4 regions of the Alloyangia pacifica genome follow, and region 4 is predicted to be linked to each of the others. Evidence: riboswitches for the same ligand, from Rfam matches in the RefSeq annotation. Region 4 holds a riboswitch; each other region holds the start of a gene.

Region 1 (4,898 bases), 560 kb from region 4:
CGCCGAAGAGCGCCGTGATCACCCCGATCGGCAAGACCTGTCCCGGCAGCACGAGGCGCGACAGCACGTCAGCCAACACCATGAAGGCCGCGCCCGCAAGGGCCGAGCCGAGGATGAGCCGCCCGTGCGCCGGACCAACGAAGAAGCGGGTCGCATGCGGGATGACCAGCCCGACGAAGCCCACGGCCCCGACGATGCTGACAACGCAGGCAGTGAGCAGCGCGGTAAGTCCCAGAAGCTCGACGCGCACACGCGCGACATCAACCCCGAGCGAGGCCGCCGCATCCTCGCCGAAGGCGAAGGCATCGAGCGCCCGCGCCCGGTAGAGGCAGACAGACAGCCCCACGAGCAACACGGGCAGGGCCAGGCCGGCATCTGGCCAGCGCACACCGCCAAGGCTGCCAAGCAGCCAGAACATGATGCCACGGGTCTGCTCGGCGCTGGCCGAGGAGGTGACGATGAAGGAGGTGGCGGCATTGAACAGCTGCGAGCCGGCGATGCCGGCAAGGATGACCCTCTCGGCACCGCGGCCCGCGCCGAAAGACAGCACCGCCACAAAGCCGAAGGCGAGGAGCGCCCCCGCCATGGCCCCTGCCGAAACCGTGACGGCCCCGGCACCGAGCGCGAGTACGATGACCAGCACCGCGCCGGTCGAAGCGCCGGCCGAAATCCCCAGCAGGTAGGGTTCGGCGAGCGGGTTGCGCAGCAGCGCCTGCAGCACCACGCCGCAGATCGCCAGGGAGGCTCCGGCGCACATGGCGACCACCGCCCGGCTCAGCCGGTAGTGCCAGACGATCCCGTCGCGGATCGGATCGACCGCAAGGTCGAGCCCGAAGAGTCGGTTGGCCAGCGTAGACAGGGCCTCGCGCGGGGTCACGCTGATCTCGCCGAAGAGAACCGCGCAGCAGGTCGCGAGGGTGAGGGCGACGCCACCGGCAAGCACGAAGGACCCCAGCCCCGTCAGAGGGCCGGAGCGGGTCCGGCGCGAAACGCTCACCGCGTAAGACCGATGTCTTTCAGGCCCGTCGAAAGGACCTCGACCCCGTCGACGGCCCGAAGCGTCGGGTTCATCGAATGCGCGGGCATCTCGATCAGATGTCCCGCACGCACTGCGCGCAGCTGGCTGGCAACCGGATCGCTTTCCAGAAACGCGCGTTTCGCCGCCACGTCGTCGCCGGGGAGGTTGCGCCGCTCCATGGTGCCAAGCACGATCACATCCGGATCGAGCTCTGAAATCGTCTCCCAGCCAACCAGCGGCCATTCCTCGTCCGAGGTGATCACGTTGCGCACCCCCAGAGCTTCGGAAATCCATGCCGGCGCCCCGAACCGCCCGGCCACATAGGCTTCGCCGGCGATCTCGGGCGACGAGAACCAGTAGAGCACCGAGACGTCCCTTGCCTGCAGCGCTGCCGCACCCGCCGTGGCCGCCTCGATCCGGGCGGCATTGGCAGCAACCAGGTCAGCCCCCCGCGCCGGCACGCCGAAGATCTGGGCCAGTTCGGTGATCTCGCGGTTCAGCAGATCGTCGCTCCAGGCCTGCGCGCGGACGCCGTCGCCGCTGCCGGCACTGAAGTCGCTCTTGGCGCATTCCGCAGGCGAGACATAGGTGCTGATGCCGAAATCGTCGAACTGCGCGAAGGTGCCAACCCGGGCCTGATCCGGGGCGATGTCGTTGATCCACTGCGCCGCGACGAAATCGGGGCGGGTCTTCAGCACGGCCTCGAAACCGGGCGAGTTGTCGGCGATGCGCGGCACGGCTTGCCCCGCGTAGGCCAGCGGCGCTGGCAGCGGCGCGAGCCAGATGGCGGTCCCGACGATATGCTCGGCGAGGCCGAGCGAGAGCAAAATCTCCGTCGTGCCTTGGCCGATCGAGACCACGCGCTCGGGCGGCTTGGCATAGGTCGTCACACGGTCGCAGTTGGGGATCTGCAACGGGTAGTCGGTCGATTCTGCAAATGTCGTTTCAGGAATGGGCAGCAAGGCGCAGCACAGCAGCGCAAGGCCGCGGAGGCGGCCCGAGGTTGTAAGAAACATCCGTATCCTTTCCCGGACACCCCGTCCGGTCGGTTGCGCAGGTGACGCCCCCGCGGGATCGCGGGGCCGGAACGGCAGGTCTCCTGACTTGCGGCCATGGTCCCGAAACCGCCTTCCCGCGCCATTTGGCCCAGTGGCTTCGCCCGGTAAGGGCGGGTGGCTCGGAACGGACGCTTACAGTTGCGGGGGCAGTCCCGGAGTCCGCGGCCCAAGGCCGCGTCACCGGGTTCCCTTTTCATCCCGGATGGGAACCGTTCGCGGCGAACCTCGGGGCGGCGCCGTGCTTTGTCAAGTTGCCATGCTCCCATCGGCCCGGCGTATCGGGGTCGCCCTGCATCCCGGCCGGGCAGTGAAGCGAAAGCCCCCGGTCGGCGGTCTTTGCCACCAGCGCCGGATCGTGGCTGACCAGCATGATGGCGCAGCCGTCGCGTTCGGCGGTGTCCACAAGCAGGCCGATGACCTCTGCCTGGGTGATCGGATCAAGACGCGAGGTCGGCTCATCGGCAAAGATGAAGGCCGGGCGCACCAGCAGCAGGCGCAGGATCGCCAGTCGCTGCAACTCCCCGCCCGAAACCTCGCTCGGCTTGCGACCCAGCAGCACCGGGGCAAGGCCGAGGCGCTCCATGTGGTGCTCGATCTGCCGCGGGTCCTGCCCATGCAGCCGCGCCACATCGCTCAGCGTGCGCTGAAGGCTCTGGTGCCGCGGAAAGGCCGCGACGGGATCCTGATACAGCTTCTGGTAGGCGCTCGCCCGCGATGCCGTGCGGGTGACGCGCCCGGCGGAGGGGCGGTGCAGCCCGAGCAGCACATCCCCCAGCGTCGATTTCCCACAGCCCGAGGGCCCGGTGATCCCGAAGATCTGCCCCGCGGCGATATCCAGCGACACATCACGGAAAAGCTCTCGGTCGCCGCGAGTCGCGGCGAGCCCCGCGGTTCGCACCACGCTGCTGCCCGCGGGCGCGGGCGCGCGCTTTTGCCATGTCTCGGGGTCTGCCGCGATCAGCCGGGCGGTGTAGTCGGAGGTTGGCGCGGCAAGGACATCGGCGGTGGGGCCGGACTCGACCACGCGGCCCTTGCGCAATACGACGATCTGACCGCCGACCCGCCGCGCCAGCGCAAGATCGTGGGTAATGACGATCAGCCCGCCGCCGCTGCCCACCTCCGCCATCAGCATCTCGGCCACATCGTCGCGGCGCGCGGCATCAAGCCCCTTGGTCGGCTCATCGGCGATGACGATCTGCGCACCCCCGGCCCGCGCCGCGGCGATGGCGACACGCTGCGCCATGCCGCCGGAGAGTTCATGTGGCAGTTTTGCTCCGGCACCCTGAAGCCCCAGCGCTGCCAGATCGTCACCGGCGCGGGTGCGAGCCTCGGCGGGGCTCAGGCCGCGCACCAGTTGATGCGCCTCGGCGACCTGCCGCGCGGCGGGCATTAACGGGTCCAGCGACAGCCACGGCTCCTGCGGCAGCACCGCGATCTGCCGCCCCCAGAGGCCGCGGAACTCGCGCGGCCGCGCGGCGCTGATCCGTCGCCCACCGATGTCGACCTCGCCCCGCGCCGAGAGGCTCTCGGGCAGCGTGCCCATGATTGCCTGCGCAAACAGGCTCTTGCCCGAGCCGGTCTCGCCGAGGATCACCAGCGGCACCCCCGGCTCCAGCGTGATCGACAGCGGCTCGACAAGCTGCGTGCCGCCGTCGTGGATGCAGATGTCCTTTGCGCTCAGAAGGGTCATGTCTCGCGGCTCCCGGCCAGAAGGGTGAGGCCCAGCAGCAGGCCGAAGGTGGCACTCACCGGCGCGAGCAGCGCATGCGGCGCCTCCTGCCAGTATGGCATGAGCTCGACCATCATCAGGCCAAGCTCGGGCGTCGGCGCGCGCATGCCGACGCTGACAAAGCCGAGCGCGGCGATGCCCATGATGGCCGTCGCCATGCCGAAGGCCCCCGCCGTCAGCATCATCGGGGCGATCTCCGGCCAGAGGTGGCGGCGGAAGACGTAGACCGGACCGAAGCCCAGAAGCCGGGTCGCCTGCACCGCCGGAGAGGCCAGCGTGTCGCGCACCGCGGCGCGGGTGAGGCGGAAGAACTCGACCCAGAGCACCAGCGACAGGCCCAGCCAGAAGCCGGTGGCGGTCGAGGGCATGATCGCCAGCACGATGAGCACCAGCAACAGGCCGGGCAGCGCCAGCAGCGCATCGGCGAGCGTGGTCAGCACGCGGTCGGTCCAGCCGCCCCGCGCCGCGGCGAGCGTGCCCAGCGTCAGGCCCAAGGCCCCGGCGGTGGCAACCGCCGCCAGAGCGATCAGCGGCGAGAGCCGCAGCGCATGGGCCAGACGGTGATAGATCGATCGGCCCAGATGGTCATAGCCCAAGGGCGCGCCCGCCTCGGGGCCGGCCAATGCCTTGAGCAGGGATTGAGCGAAGGGATCGCCCGGCACCAGCACCGGGCCGAGGATGGCGAAGGCCAGCGCCAGCGCCACCAGCGCGGCGCCAAGGCTGCGCGCCCAGGCAAAGCCCGTGCGAGCTGCGGGACGATGCGCGATGCTCGTCATGCCAGCCCCCTCGGGTCGAGTGTGCGGGTCACGGCATCGACACCGGCGTTCACCAGCACGAAGCCCAGCCCCAGCACCAGGGCGGTGGCCTGCACCATCGGCACGTCGCGGGCAAAGATCGCATGCACCAGCGCGTGGCCGATGCCGGGCCAGCCGAAGACCGACTCGACAATGACCACGCCCTCGACCAGCGTGACAAATTGCAGCCCAAGGTAGGTCACCAGCGGCACCGCGACGTTGCGCAGCCCGTGGCGCAACAGCACCTGGCGGCGCGACAGCCCCTTCCACTCGGCAAAGCGCCAGAACGGCATGGCAGC
Region 2 (4,898 bases), on a different replicon from region 4:
TGCCCGGCGCGCATCGTGCCGGTCAATGGCGCGCAGGGGGCGATCCAGATGGTGCCATCGCTGCGCGCGCCCGGACGGGCGGCGGTGCTGGGGCCGACCTACAACGAGCATGCGGCGGCGCTGCGCGCGGGCGGTTGGCAGGTGACCGAGGCAACCCGCCTCGCGGCCCTTCACGGCGCCGATATCGCCGTGGTGGTGACCCCCAACAACCCCGACGGGCGGCATAACGACCCCGAGACGCTCTGCGCGCTCGCGGCGCGGGTCGGGCTGCTGGTGGTGGACGAGAGTTTTGCCGATCCCGAGCCCGGGCGCTCCATCGCGCCGCGCCTCGACGGAGGCTTGCCGAACGTGATCGTGCTGCGCTCCTTCGGCAAGTTCTACGGGCTGGCCGGTCTGCGGCTGGGGTTCGCCCTGGCGCAGGGCGCGCTCGGCGACCGGCTGGCCGAGCTTGCGGGGCCCTGGCCGGTCTCGGGCCCGGCGATCGAGATCGCCTCGGCGGCGCTTGCCGACCGCCAGTGGCAGGCGGAGACCAACGCGCGCCTCACCAGGGACGCCGCGCGGCTCGACGCTCTGGCGCAGGGGACCGGCTGGGCTTTGGTCGGCGGCACGCCGCTGTTCCGCACCTACGCCGCCCCGGACGCGCTGGCAGCGCAGAACCGCCTTGCCCTGAGCCACGTCTGGACCCGCATCTTCCCCTATTCCGAGCGCTGGATCCGCCTCGGCCTGCCGCCCTCGGACCGCTGGGCACAGCTCGAGACCGCCTTTTCCGCACTCTGAGCGCTCAGAATTCGACGCCCTGCTGCGCCTTGATCCCGTCGCGGAACGGGTGCTTGACCAGCGTCATCTCGGTCACCAGGTCCGCCGCCTCGATCAGCTCGGGCTTGGCGTTGCGCCCGGTCAGGCAGACGTGGGTCATCTCCGGTTTCCGTTCGAGCAGGAAGCCGACCACCTCGTCGATATCCAGATACCCGTAGCGCAGCGCGATGTTGATCTCGTCGAGCAGCACGAAGCGCACCTCGGGATCGAGGATCTGTTCCTGCGCGATCTGCCAGCCGCGCTGCGCCGCCGCGATGTCGCGCGCGCGGTCCTGCGTCTCCCAGGTGAAGCCCTCTCCCGAGACGAAGAAGCGGCACTCATCGGCAAATTTCTCGCGGATCATCTTCGCCTCGCCGGTGACCCAGTTGCCCTTGATGAACTGCACCACGGCGCAGGGCATGCCATGGGCGATGCAGCGCAGGATCATCCCGAAGCCCGAAGACGACTTGCCTTTCCCGGCGCCGGTGTGAACGAGAATGAGGCCCTTTTCAGCGGTTTTCCCGGCCATCATCCGGTCCCGCGCAGCCTTGATTTTCTTCATCTTTTCCGCGTGGCGGGTGTTGGTCTCATCGTTCATGCTGCTCTCTCCGGTCTTGACAGGGGTCGGATTTCCGGGCGATCTGACCCCACGCTGGTGCCCGTGTAAACGGGTGAAAAGGGAATGTGCAGCCGCGAGTGATCGCGGTCAGGCACAGCCGCCCCCGCGACCGTGAACGGAAAAGGGCGCTCGGAAAGCCACTGGCCATCAGGCTGGGAAGGCAGAGCGCCTGCTGGGCCAAACGCCCTGAAGTCCGTGAGCCGGGAGACCTGCCAGCCATGACTTTTGAGACCGGACGGGGTGTGCCGGTGTCGGGGTGTTCCCATGCCCGGGATCCATTCCGCCGTTACCCCTGTGCGCCCAATGGACGAGGCGACACGAATGATGGACTGCGCGCACACGCGACAGGAGAGTGACACCGAACTGCTGGTCTGCGTGACCTGCCGCCGGGCGGGGGTGACCCCAGAGGACGCGCGGCGCCCCGGCCGGGCGCTCTTTGACCAGATCACCGCGCTCGACCGCCCCGAAGGGGTGCGGATCACCGCCACCGACTGCCTGCAGAACTGCGATTTCGGCTGCACCGTCGCGCTGCGCGGCGGGGCGGAGAAGTGGACCTATGTCTTCGCCAACGTCGACGAGGCCGCGCATCCCGAGATGCTGCTTGCAGGGGCCGCGCAATACCACGCGGCGCCCGACGGGGTGATCCCCTGGCGCCAGCGCCCCGAGCATTTCAAACGCAACTGCGTCGCCCGCATCCCCCCGCTTACCCCCGCGCCCAAGCAACAGGACCGCTGAACATGGCCGATCTTACAAAACTCCCCGTCACTGTGATCACCGGCTTTCTCGGCTCGGGCAAGACCACCCTCGTCAGCCACCTGATGCGCAACCCGGGCGGGCGGCGGCTCGCGGTGGTGGTCAACGAATTCGGCGACGTCGGCGTCGATGGCGAGATCCTGCGCGGCTGCGCGATCCCGGACTGCCCCGCCGAGAACGTGGTCGAGCTGGCCAACGGCTGCATCTGCTGCACCGTGGCCGACGATTTCATCCCCACCATCGAGGCGCTGCTGGCGCTCGAGCCGCGCCCCGACCACATCCTGATCGAGACCTCGGGCCTCGCGCTGCCGAAGCCGCTGCTGCAGGCCTTCGACTGGCCGCAGATCCGCGCCCGCATCACCGTCGACGGGGTCATCGCGCTCGCCGACGCCGAGGCGGTCGCAGCGGGCCGCTTCGCCCCCAACGTCGCGGCGGTGGACGCGCAGCGCGCCGCCGACGAGAGCCTCGATCACGAGACGCCGCTGTCGGAGGTCTTCGAGGACCAGATCGCCTGCGCCGACATCGTGCTGCTGACCAAGCCCGATCTTGCCGGCGCCGAGGGCGTGGCCCGTGCCCGCGAGGTCATCGCCGCCGAGGCGCCGCGCCCGATACCCGTGGTCGAAGTGGCAGAAGGCGTGGTCGACCCGCGGATCATCCTCGGGCTCGGCGCCGCCGCCGAGGACGACCTCGCCGCCCGGCCCAGCCACCACGACACCCCGCATGACCACGACCACGAGGAGTTCGAGTCGATCACCGTCGACCTTCCCGAACTCGCCGATCCCGCGCAGCTGGTCCGCGCCATCGAGGGGCTCGCCCGCAGCCACAACATCCTGCGGGTGAAGGGCTATGCGGCGGTCTCGGGCAAGCCGATGCGCCTGCTTGTGCAGGCCGTGGGCGTGCGGGTGCGGCACCAGTTCGACCGTATGTGGCAGCCGGGCGAGACCCGCGCCGGGCGGCTGGTGGTGATCGCCGAGCATGATGACATCCGCGAAGACGAGATCCGCGCCGCCCTGAGCCGCGCAGTGCTCGATCCGGCCCACTAGGCCGCACCGCAGATGCACGTCGTCTTCCGCGAAAGCCACGGGCTCGAGGACCTCGAGACCCCGACGGACCTGATGCAGGATCCGGCGGATCTCGTGGTGCTGTCCTTCTCCGACAGCGACCTCGGGGCCTTCGCGGAAGCCTGGCACCAGAGCGGCGGAAGCCTGCCCTCGCTGCGGCTCGCCAACCTCGCGCAGCTGCGCCATCCGCTGTCGGTCGACACCTACGTGGAGCGCACGCTTGCGGGCGCGAGGGGCATCCTCGTGCGGCTGATCGGCGGGCTGCCCTATTGGGACTACGGGCTCTTGCAGCTGCAGGCGCTGGCGCAGCGGCAGGGGATCGCCCTTGCCGTGCTGCCCGCCGACGGCCGCCCCGATCCGCGGCTCGACGAGGTCTCGACCCTGCCGCTCTCGACCCTGCGCCAGCTTGCCCGGCTCTGCGACACCGGCGGCCCCGCCGCGGCGCAGGCGGCGCTGGCACAACTGGCGCTAGCCTCGGGCCTCGGCGCGCCCCCGGTGCGCGGCGCGCGCGCCCTGCCCGAGGTGGGCCTTTGGACCCCCGAAACCGGGCCCGAACCACTTGATGAGCCGAGGAGCGCCGCCCCTCGCGCGCCCCGGCGCATTTGGAAAGAGAAGACGGGGCGACGGATTCTCCTCGTCTTCTACCGCGCCTACCTGGTGGCGGCGGACATTGCCCCCATCGCGGCACTCTTCGCGGCCTTCCGGGCCGAGGGCTGCGAGGTGGTCGGGCTCTTCGCCCCCTCGCTGAAAGCGCCCCGCGCGGCGGCGGCGCTGCAAGAGGCCGTGGCCAGGCTCTGCCCCGACGCCATCGTCAGCGCCACCGCCTTCAGCGGGCGCGGCGCGGCGGGCTCGCCGCTCGACGCCGCGGGCGTGCCGGTCTTCCAGGTGGCGCTCGCAACCTCCACCGAAGAGGCCTGGGGCGCGGCGGACCGGGGGCTTTCCCCCGCCGATCTGGCCATGCACGTGGTGCTGCCCGAGGTCGACGGGCGGCTTCTGGCCGGGGTTGTCTCGTTCAAGGCGCACGGAGAGCGAGACCCGGAGCTGCAATTCGCCCGCACCCTGCACCGCCCTCACGGACCGGGGATCGCCGCCGCCGTTGCCCGGGTCATGGGCTGGCTGCGGCTGGCGGCACAGCCGGCGGCCGAGCGCCGGGTGGCGCTGATCCTTTCGACCTACCCCGGCAAGGACTGGAACCTCGGCCACGCGGTCGGCCTCGACGCCCCGGCCTCGGCGCGGGCCATCCTCGAGGATCTGCGCGCGGCGGGATACGCGGTGCCCGAGGCGGGCGCCGATCTCGAGACGGCGCTGCAGGACCGCAGCCTGCGGCTGCCGCTGGCGGAGTACCGCGCGGCGCTGGCCCAGCTGCCGGAGCGCCTTCGGCAGCAGATCACCGCCACCTGGGGCGCGCCCGAGGCGGACGCGCAGATCGACGGCGACGCCTTCCGGGTCGCGGCGCTGGAACTTGGCCCCTGCCTCATCGCCCTGCAGCCCGAGCGCGGCACCCCGGCGGCGCGCGCGGGCGAGTACCACGATCTCGCGCGGGTGCCGCGCCATGCCTATGTCGCTTTCTACCTCTGGCTGCAGCGCCGCGCCGACGCGCTGGTGCATATCGGCGCCCATGGCACGCTGGAATGGCTGCCCGGCAAGGCGGTCGCCCTCTCCGAGACCTG
Region 3 (4,898 bases), 440 kb from region 4:
GAGCACGGGGCTCTTCGTGCTGCTCATCGGCATCTCGACCGGCATGGGCATCGGGCTGCTGGCGCAGGAGCGCGGGCTGCGCCGCGGCACGGCACAGGCGGCGGACAAGTTCGATGTCATCGTCGCAGCGCCGGGCAGCGAGCTGACTGCCCTCTTCGCCTCGGTCTTCCTGCAGCCCTCGGACATGGGGCTGGTTTCGGGCACCGCCTACGCCGAGATCGCCGGTCACCCGCAGGTCTCCATCGCCGCGCCGCTGGCGTTCGGAGACAGCTACGGCAGCGCGCCGGTGGTCGGCACCACTGCGGACTTCCTGCGCCATCTTTCCGAGGACCGGATTGAGGGGCGGCTCTGGGAGGATCACGCCGAGGCGGTGATCGGCGCGCTGATGCCGCTGGAGATCGGCGCAGGCTTCACCCCCGCGCATGGCACCGGAGACGCCGCCGATCCCGAGGCGCATGGCGGCAGCCACCAGGCGGTAGGGGCAGAGGACCATGATGGAGACACTCTCCACGACGAGGCCCACGACCATGGCGCAGCGATCACCGTGGTCGGCCGCATGGCGCCCACCGGCACGCCCTGGGATCGGGCGATCCTGATCCCGGTCGAATACGTCTGGGAGATTCACGGGCTCGCCAACGGCCACGCGCCGGACAATGAGGCCCGGATCGGCGCGCCTTTCGATCCCGAGTATTTTCCCGGCACCCCCGCCGTGGTGGTGCGAGCGCAGGAGCTCTGGGCCAATTACGCGCTGCGTTCCGAGTTCACCCGGGACGGCGAAACCATGGCCTTCTTCCCCGGCGCGGTGCTTTCGCGGCTCTACCGAGTGATGGGCGACGTGCGCCAGGCGATGTCGGTGATGGCGCTGGTCACACAGGGGCTGGTGGCGGCGAGCGTGCTCACCGGGCTCTTCATCCTCACCCGCCTCTTCCGCCGCCAGATCGCGCTGCTGCGCGCGCTCGGCGCGCCCCGGCGCTTCGTCTTCGCCACGGTCTGGGCCTTCTGCGCGGTGCTGCTGCTCGCGGGGGCGCTGCTCGGACTGGCGGTTGGCTGGGGCGCGGCGGAGCTGCTGTCGCGCGTGCTGAGCGCCCGCACCGACATCGCGATCTCGGCCCTGCCGGGCTGGACCGAGCTGCACCTGCTGGCCGGCTTCGTCTCGCTCGCCCTGCTGCTGTCCCTGCTGCCCGCCGCCGTGGTGCTGCGCCAGCCGCTCCTGGACGGGCTGCGGAGCTGAGCCCGCGCGCCTCAAGGTGTCCGACCGTTTCTGATCATTGCGCGCCGCGCGGCGAGTCGCTATGCCGTCCCTGCTTCGGTTCCGGGCGGCTTGCTGCCCGGTGAATAGGGAATGCGGTGCGGGCGGCCTGCCCAACTCCGTGACTGCCCCCGCAACTGTAGGCGGAGAGCGACGCCGGACCTAAGTCACTGCCTTTCGGGGCGGGAAGACCCGGCCAAGCGATGACCCGCGAGTCAGGAGACCTGCCGAAGCCGATCACCCAGTCCCGGCGCGGGGAGCGCCGCGGGCGACGGACCTTCCGTAGAGGTGGCATCACGCTAACCGTCTGCGGCAGGGGACTCCCTTCCGGCGACAAGAAAAGAACGGAAAAGGGACCATGAAGCCATCGCAGCGCGCAGCGCTCTTCACAGCCACCGCCCTCACCACGCTCGGCCTGACCGGCACCGCCTTCGCGCAGGAGGCCACCGACCTCGGCACGCTGACCCTCAGCGCCAATCGCGGCGAAAGCACCGAGCTTGCGCGCAGCGGCGTGACGGTGGAGGTGGTCACCAATGAAGACCTCGAGCAAAGCGGCGAGACGCTGCTCGCCGACCACCTCGCGCGGCTGTCCGGCGTCAGCGTATCGAGTAACGGCGGTATCGGCGGGCTCACCTACATGCGCATTCGCGGCCTCTCGAGCCGATATGTTGGCGTCTACATCGATGGTATCGACGTCACCGACACCTCGGCGCCTCAGATCCAATACGACTTCGGCACCTTGACCACCGGCGGCATCAGTCGCATCGAGGTGCTGAAGGGCTCGCAATCGGCGCTCTACGGCTCCGAGGCGATCGGCGGCGTGGTGAACATCACCACCAACCGCGCCACCGAGGAAGGGCTAAGCCAGAGCGTCGAAGCCGAATACGGCAGCTATGACACCCGCAAGCTGGGCTACAACCTCAGCTACCTTGGCACGCGCGGCAGTTTCGCCTCGTCGCTGAGTTACATCAAGACCGACGGCTATTCCGCCGCCGACGAAGACGACGGCAACGACGAGGCCGACGGTCACGAGGCCACCCGTCTTAGCTTCTCGGGCGACTACGCGCTGACCGACACGGTGACCCTGGGCGGCGCGGCCTTCTGGGAAAAAAGCAGCCACGATTACGACGAGTTCGGCCCGATGGACGGCGTCACGCACGACGAGAAGGTTGAGGGCGAGCAATACGGCGCGCGGGCTTTCGCGCGCGTGGAAACCGGCGGCGTCAGCCACGAGTTTTCGGCGCAGGCCTTCGAGACCGACCGCACCGACACCTACGAGGGGTCGGATACTGACTATCTCGGCCAGCGCCGCGGCCTCGGCTACGAGGGCCAGACCGAACTTGGCGCCGCAACCCTCACCTTCGGCGCCGATTACATGCGCGAGGAGTTCGAGGTGCTCAGCGCATGGGGTGACAGCGAAGGCGACTACGCGACCTTCGGAATCTGGGCACAGGCCGACTGGCACCTGAGCGACAAGCTGGAACTGGTCACCGCCCTGCGCCACGACGACCACTCCGAATTCGGCGGCAAGACCACGGGCCGAATCTCGCTGGCCTACCTTCCGAACCCCGACCTCACGCTGCGTGCCAGCGTCGGCACGGGCTTTCGCGCGCCCTCTCCCTACGAGCTCTACTCAACCGGCTCAGGTAACCCGGTTCTCGAGCCCGAGACCTCGGTGAGCTACGAGCTCGGCGTCGAACAGCGCTTCGGCGCGGGCTACCTCGGCGCGGCCCTCTTCCGCACCGAGATCACCGACCTCATTGACTACAACTACCCAAATTACGTGCAGATCGACGGCACCAGCTGGACGCAGGGCGTGGAACTGACCGGCGGGGTGAACCTGTCCGAGGCGCTGTCGCTTGCCGCCGCCTACACCTGGACCGACAGCAAGGACGCGCAGACCGGCGACCGCCTGTCCCGCGTGCCGCTGCACGACCTGTCGCTGTCGCTCGACGCCGATGTGACCGATGCTTTCCGTGCCGGCCTGACGGTGCAGCATGTCTCGGGCCTCGAGGATGCCGACGAGACGCTGGACGATTACACCGTCGCCAACATGAACCTGCGCTACGCCCTGTCGGACCAAGCCGAGCTCTACCTACGGGTCGAGAACCTCTTCGACGAGGATTACCAGGTGGTGAAGGGCTACGGCACCTCGGACCGCGCCGCCTATTTCGGCGTAAGGGCGAGCTTCTGATGCTGCGGCGCGCGCTGATCCTGCTGTCCCTGCTCGCGGCTATGGGCTTCTCCCCGGCCGCCGCGCAGGAGGCCCCCGCGCGCGTCGTGTCGATGAACCTCTGCACCGACCAGCTGGCGATGCTGCTCGCGGCCCCGGGCCAGTTGCTCTCGGTCTCGAAGCTGGCCCGCGACCCGATGAGTTCGGCCATGGCCGATGCGGCGATGGCCTACCCGGTCAACCACGGCCAGGCCGAGGAGGTCTGGCTGATGCAACCGGACCTCGTGGTCGTCGGCAGCTATACGGCGCAGGCGGCGGCGCAGATGCTCGAACGGCTCGGAACTCGGGTACTGCGGATTGCCCCCGCCGCCTCGCTCGCCGACGTGCCGGCGCGGCTGCGCACGCTGGGCGAGGCGATGGGCCGGGAGGCGCGCGCCGAGGCGCTGATCACCGAATTCGAGACCCACCTCGCCGCCCTCCGCGAAAAGGTGGACCGCCGCCCCTCTGCCGCGCTCTATTACGCCAATGGCTACACCACCGGCGACCAGACGCTCGCGGGGGAGATCCTGCTCGCCGCCGGTTTCAACAATATCGCCGGGGCGCGGGGCGGCGGCCAGCTGCCTCTCGAGGCGCTGGCCATGGCCCAGCCCGAGGCGCTGATCACCGCCCGCCCCTACCCCGGCGCCTCGCGCTCGGAGGAGATCCTGATGCACCCCGTTGTCCGCCAACTGCGCGCCGCCCAAGCTGCCACCGCCAACACCGGCACCGACTGGGTCTGCGGCACACCCTTCGTGCTGCAGGCCATCGAGGAGCTCTCGGAGTTTCGCAAAACCCTCGAAACGGAGACCGAATGACCCGCGCCCTCGCGATCCTCCTGCCGCTGGTGCTGGCGCTGGCGGCGGTCTCGCTGTCGCTCGGCCCGGCGGACGTCAGCCTGCCCGAAAGCCTGCGCGCGCTGATCCTCGGCCGGGACGGCCCGTTGCCCATGGTGATGCGCGAGATCCGCCTGCCCCGGGTGCTGCTGGCGCTGATGATCGGCGGCACGCTGGGGCTGGCAGGGGCGGCGATGCAGGGCTACCTGCGCAACCCGCTGGCCGAGCCCGGATTGCTGGGCGTCTCGGCCAGCGCCGCGCTCGGGGCCGTGCTGGCGATCCAGACCGGGCTGTCGGCGGCCTTTGCGCTGGCGTTGCCGCTCAGCGCCCTGGCGGGCGCGGTGGTGGCTGTGCTGATCCTCATCGTGCTCGCCGGGCCGCGCGCAGAGACGCTGACGCTGATCCTGGCCGGGGTGGCGCTTTCGGCGGTGGCCGGGGCGCTGACCCAGCTTGTCCTGAACCTTTCGCCCAACCCCTTCGCCGCAAGCGAGATCGTCTTCTGGATGATGGGCTCGCTCGCCGACCGCTCGATGCTGCATGTCTGGCTGGCGCTGCCCTTCATGGCCCTGGGGGTGCTGCTGCTGGCCGGGGTGGGACGCGGGCT
Region 4 (4,898 bases):
ATCACGTCGGCCTTCAGCGCGTCCCAATCCGAACGCGTGGGCAGGATGATGCCGTCGAAGAGCTTGCTGACGGTTTCGCTCTCGGGCAGCCAGTCGCGCGTGACGTATTTCTCGAAGAAGCTGCCGTCGGCATATTTCGACTTCTCGAAGCCCTTGAAGGTCATGCCTTTTTCACGCGCCATGGCGCAGGAGGCGCGTAGGGCGTGATAGGCCACGGCGGCGAAATAGACCGAGGTGAACTCGACGCCCTCGTCGGAGCCGTAATGCACGTGCTCGCGGGCAAGGTAGCCATGCAGGTTCATCTGGCCGAGACCGATCGCGCGGCTCTCGTCGTTGCCGCGGCGGATCGAAGGCACGCTGTCGATCGCCGACATTTCCGACACGGCGGTGAGCGCGCGGATCGCGGTCTCGATCGAGGCGCCGAAGTCCGGGCCGTCCATGGTCTTGGCGATGTTCATCGAGCCGAGGTTGCACGAAATGTCGGTGCCCAGCTTCGAGTAGCTCAGGTCGTCGTTGAACTCCGACGCCTCGGCCACCTGCAGGATCTCCGAGCAGAGGTTCGACATGGTGATGCGCCCGTCGACCGGGTTGGCTTCGTTCACCGTGTCCTCGAACATGATGTAGGGATAGCCGCTCTCGAACTGGATCTCGGCCAGCGTCTGGAAGAAGGCGCGGGCGTTGATCTTGGTCTTGCGGATGCGCTTGTCCTCGACCATCTCCTCGTATTTCTCGGTGACCGAGATTTCGGAGAAGGGCACGCCGTAGACCTTCTGCACGTCATGCGGCGAGAAGAGATACATCGGCTCGTTGCGCTTGGCGAGCTCGAAGGTCACGTCGGGGATCACCACGCCAAGGCTGAGCGTCTTGATGCGGATCTTCTCATCGGCGTTCTCGCGCTTGGTGTCGAGGAACTTGAGGATGTCGGGGTGGTGCGCGTTCAGATAGACCGCGCCCGCGCCCTGACGCGCACCCAGCTGGTTGGCATAGGAGAAGCTGTCTTCGAGCAGCTTCATCACAGGGATGACGCCCGAGGACTGGTTCTCGATGCCCTTGATCGGCGCGCCGGCCTCGCGGATGTTGGTCAGCATCAGGGCGACGCCGCCGCCGCGCTTGGACAGCTGCAGCGACGAGTTGATCGCCCGGCCGATGCTTTCCATGTTGTCTTCGATGCGCAGCAGGAAGCAGGAGATCAGCTCGCCCCGGCTCTTCTTACCGGCGTTGAGGAAGGTCGGCGTGGCGGGCTGGAAGCGGCCCGAGAGCATCTCTTCCATGAACGACATCGCCAGCGCCTCGTCGCCGCGTGCCAACGCCAGCGCCACCATGACGACGCGGTCCTCGTAGCGCTCGAGGAAGCGTTTCCCGTCACGCGTCTTCAGCGTGTAGGAGGTGTAATACTTGAACGCGCCGAGAAAGGTCGGGAAGCGGAACTTCTTGGCAAAGGCCGCGTCCCAGATCTTCTGCAGGAAGGCGGGCGGGTATTGCTCGAGCACCTCCGCCTCGTAATAGCCTTCCTCGACGAGGTAGCCGAGCTTTTCCGTCAGCGAGTGGAAGAACACGGTGTTCTGGTTCACGTGCTGAAGGAAATACTGCCGCGCCGCCATCCGGTCGGCCTCGAAGCGGATGTTGCCGTCCGCATCGTAGAGGTTCAGCATGGCGTTGAGCGCGTGGTAGTCCAGCGTCTCGTTCAGGCGGTCAAGCATGGGGTCCCCCAGAAAGCGTCGAGCCCGTCGTTGACGCGGGCGAAATCCTTGGTCGTTCCCGCCAGCTCAAACGAGTAGAGCAGGGGGACATTGCATTTTTGCGCGATGACGCGGCCCGCGAGCGCGAAGGTCTCGCCGAAGTTGCGATTGCCGCTGGCGATCACGCCGCGCAGCAGCGCGCGGCGGGACGGGTCGTTGAGAAAGCGGATCACCTGCTTCGGCACCGCGCCGCGGCCTTCGCCGTCGGCATAGGTCGGGCAGATCAGCACAAAGGGATCGCGCGGATCGGGCGTCAGTTCCTTGGGCGACACCGGGATGCGCAGCGCCGCCCGGCCGAGGCTGGCGACGAAGCGCGCGGTGTTGCCGCTGGCAGAGGAGAAGAAGACGAGCCCCGACATGGTCGATCCCTTGTTGCCGATCCCGCCGCGATCAGCTCGCGAGGCGGGCGATCAGGTCCGGACGGAAGCCCGACCAGTGGTCTTCGCCAAAGGTCACGACGGGGGCCTGGCGGTAGCCGAGCTCGGTGACCAGCGACATGGCCGCGTCGTCCTCGGTGAGGTCGATCACGTTGTAGTCCAGCCCCTTGGCATCGAGCGCGCGGGTGGTGGCAGTGCACTGCACGCAGGCGGGTTTCGAATAGACGGTGATCATGCTCTTGCGTCCTCAGCTGCGAAGGCGGGGACGCGTCACCGCGCAGGCCTTGTGCCTGACGCGGTCCTCGCACGCCCCGAACCCTCCGTTCGTGGTCATTCTGTCAGGCCTTCGGCAGGTCTCCTGGCTTGGCGGGTCGTGGGTCCGGCCGCGCCTTCCCGGGATGTCCCAGTGGCTCATTGGGCCTTCACTCGCCGCTTACAGTTGCGGGGGCAGCACCGGTGTTACACCGGTTTCCCTCTTAGCGCCGCGCCGGGCCGTCGCCCGACTCGATGAACCGAAAAGCAACTATATCTAGAACAGGATGCAGGTCATGCGTCAATATCCTGTTGTGCGAGCCCGACTTCAAAAAATTTTTCAGCCTCTGTGTGCAGCAAGTCGGCCACGGTGGACACCCTTGGAGCGGCCTTTGCAAGGGGTTGCGCGGGCCATGCATTCTCGACAACTCGGCCCTGCAGGAATGTGCGTTGCCCGGGCCAGGGAGGGCCCCTAAATGTGCCCCTGTCGACGCGGCAACGCGTTCAAGGATTTTTTCGGGGTGTTTCTCCTCCTCCCTCAGCCCCGGAAATCGGCGGCGGCCCTTCTCCTCCTCCCTTGGGGCCGCCGCATCCTCCCTTCCTCCGCAAGCTTCCTGATAGGCGCGCGCCGCCAAGCGATCTGGCTTTCGCCCGCCCGCGCGCATATGCAGACATCACGCACCGTCAGTTCAGCCCTGCAGGAGGTCCGCATGTCCCATATCGTTCTCGTCGCCACCGGTGGCACAATTGCCTCCTATGCCAAGACCGAGGGCGGCGCGGTCACCGCCGGGCTGAGCGGCGACAGGCTGCTCGAAAGCCTGCACGCACCACTGCCCGGGATCACCGTCGAGGTCGACAACATCGAGGCCGCGGGCAGCAACGCGCTGACGCTCGAGACGATTCACAAGCTCTGTCGCCACATCGACGCCCGACTGGCCGAGCCCGGGGTGGATGGCGTCGTCGTCACCCATGGTACCGATACCATGGAGGAGAGCGCCTTTCTCGCGCGGCTGCTGGTCAGGTCCGACAAGCCAGTGGTCTTCACCGGCGCACAGCGCCACGCGGGCCAGGCCGACACCGACGGGCCGCGCAACATGCACGACGCGCTGCTCTGCGCGGCGGCGCCGGATCTGGCCGGCGTGGGTGCGGTCATCGTCTTCGAGGGCGAAATCCACGGCGCGCGCTACGTCAGCAAGGTGCACAGCTCGCGCGTGGACACCTTCCGCTCGAACGGCCATGGCAAGCTGGGCGAGATCGACGAGGGCGAGGTGCATCTCTACACGCGCCCTGCGCGCCCGCGCGAGGTGATCGACGCGCCGTCGCTGGACCCGAACGTCGAGCTTATCGCGCTCGGGCTCGGCAGCACGCCGCGCTACTTGGAGTGGTGTGCCTCGAACGGCGTCTCGGGCGTGGTCATCGAGGCCTTCGGGCGCGGCAATGCCCCCAAGGGCTTTGCCGAGGTCTGCCGCAAGCTCGTCGCGGCGGGCATCCCGGTGATCCTTGCCACCCGCTGTCCCGAGGGGCGGACCCGGGCCATCTACGGCGCCGACAGCGGCGGCGTGACGATGGTCGAGGCCGGGGCGATCCTGTCCGGTGATCTCAGCGCCGCCAAGGCCCGCCTGCTGCTCGCCGCGCTGCTGCCGCTGCTGCCCGAGCGGGCAGGGCGGATGGAGGCCATCGCCGAGGCACTCGCGAAGGTCTGAGCCTCGACCTCACGGGGCGGCGGCTCCGCCCCGACGTCCGTGCCCGCCGAGACTGGCGCTGCGGTTTTTCGGAGCAGAGAGTGCTGCCCCGGCCCTGGGAGACCGGGATGAATTTGTGAGATTTCAAAATCCTCTTTCGGAGCGCGACGGACCGCCGCAGGCGCAAAGTCAGCGGCTACGAATCACCTGACCCAGCCGCGCCCTCTGGTTAGACTGCCGATGCAGGAGGGACTTGGGCGGCGGCACCGGCCGGACCAACGGCCCGCGTTTTCGCCCGCTGCCCTGCCTTGTCCCGCGCAAGGATGCTCATCCTATGGGAGAACTGACATGGACGGAAACGACGTCGATACCGGGGGGAAATGCCCGGTGATGCACGGCGGTCTGACCGAGAGCGGAACCTCGGTCACCAGCTGGTGGCCCAAGAGCCTGAACCTCGACATTCTGAGCCAGCACGATTTCAAGACCAACCCGATGGGGCCGGACTTCGACTACCGTGAAGAGCTGAAATCGCTCGACGTGGAAGCGCTGAAGGACGACCTGCGCGCCCTGATGAAGGACAGCCAGGAGTGGTGGCCCGCCGACTGGGGCTCCTACGTCGGCATGTTCGCCCGCGTCGCCTGGCACGCCGCTGGGTCTTACCGCCTCGCCGACGGCCGTGGCGGGGCTGGCACCGGCAACCAGCGCTTCGCGCCGCTTAACAGCTGGCCCGACAACGTCAACACCGACAAGGGCCGCCGCCTGCTGTGGCCGATCAAGAAGAAGTACGGCAACAAGATTTCCTGGGCCGACCTGATGATCCTCTCGGGGACCATCGCCTATGAGGTCGC

The links. A riboswitch is a leader RNA that binds a small molecule or an ion and turns the genes downstream of it on or off. The one in region 4 is predicted to bind cobalamin.
Region 1: another riboswitch for cobalamin. It lies ahead of CEW88_RS24815 (ABC transporter substrate-binding protein); the one in region 4 lies ahead of nrdH (glutaredoxin-like protein NrdH).
Region 2: another riboswitch for cobalamin. It lies ahead of CEW88_RS21575 (DUF1636 family protein); the one in region 4 lies ahead of nrdH (glutaredoxin-like protein NrdH).
Region 3: another riboswitch for cobalamin. It lies ahead of CEW88_RS15070 (TonB-dependent receptor plug domain-containing protein); the one in region 4 lies ahead of nrdH (glutaredoxin-like protein NrdH).

Annotation. Positions count from the first base shown of each region.
Region 1 covers NZ_CP022190.1:96,553-101,450, reverse strand. Annotated here, with positions in the region: gene CEW88_RS13475 (FecCD family ABC transporter permease) at 1-964, opposite strand, end outside; gene CEW88_RS24815 (ABC transporter substrate-binding protein) at 994-2,034, opposite strand; cobalamin riboswitch at 2,091-2,305, opposite strand; gene CEW88_RS13470 (ABC transporter ATP-binding protein) at 2,270-3,766, opposite strand; gene CEW88_RS13465 (ABC transporter permease) at 3,763-4,581, opposite strand; gene CEW88_RS13460 (ABC transporter permease) at 4,578-4,898, opposite strand, start outside.
Region 2 covers NZ_CP022192.1:21,379-26,276, forward strand. Annotated here, with positions in the region: gene cobD (threonine-phosphate decarboxylase CobD) at 1-777, shown strand, start outside; gene cobO (cob(I)yrinic acid a,c-diamide adenosyltransferase) at 782-1,393, opposite strand; cobalamin riboswitch at 1,432-1,645, shown strand; gene CEW88_RS21575 (DUF1636 family protein) at 1,736-2,149, shown strand; gene cobW (cobalamin biosynthesis protein CobW) at 2,152-3,210, shown strand; gene cobN (cobaltochelatase subunit CobN) at 3,223-4,898, shown strand, end outside.
Region 3 covers NZ_CP022190.1:444,741-449,638, reverse strand. Annotated here, with positions in the region: gene CEW88_RS15075 (FtsX-like permease family protein) at 1-1,231, shown strand, start outside; cobalamin riboswitch at 1,291-1,495, shown strand; gene CEW88_RS15070 (TonB-dependent receptor plug domain-containing protein) at 1,608-3,443, shown strand; gene CEW88_RS15065 (ABC transporter substrate-binding protein) at 3,443-4,276, shown strand; gene CEW88_RS15060 (FecCD family ABC transporter permease) at 4,273-4,898, shown strand, end outside.
Region 4 covers NZ_CP022190.1:885,471-890,368, forward strand. Annotated here, with positions in the region: gene nrdE (class 1b ribonucleoside-diphosphate reductase subunit alpha) at 1-1,700, opposite strand, end outside; gene nrdI (class Ib ribonucleoside-diphosphate reductase assembly flavoprotein NrdI) at 1,685-2,098, opposite strand; gene nrdH (glutaredoxin-like protein NrdH) at 2,130-2,351, opposite strand; cobalamin riboswitch at 2,448-2,648, opposite strand; gene CEW88_RS17080 (asparaginase) at 3,079-4,071, shown strand; gene katG (catalase/peroxidase HPI) at 4,399-4,898, shown strand, end outside.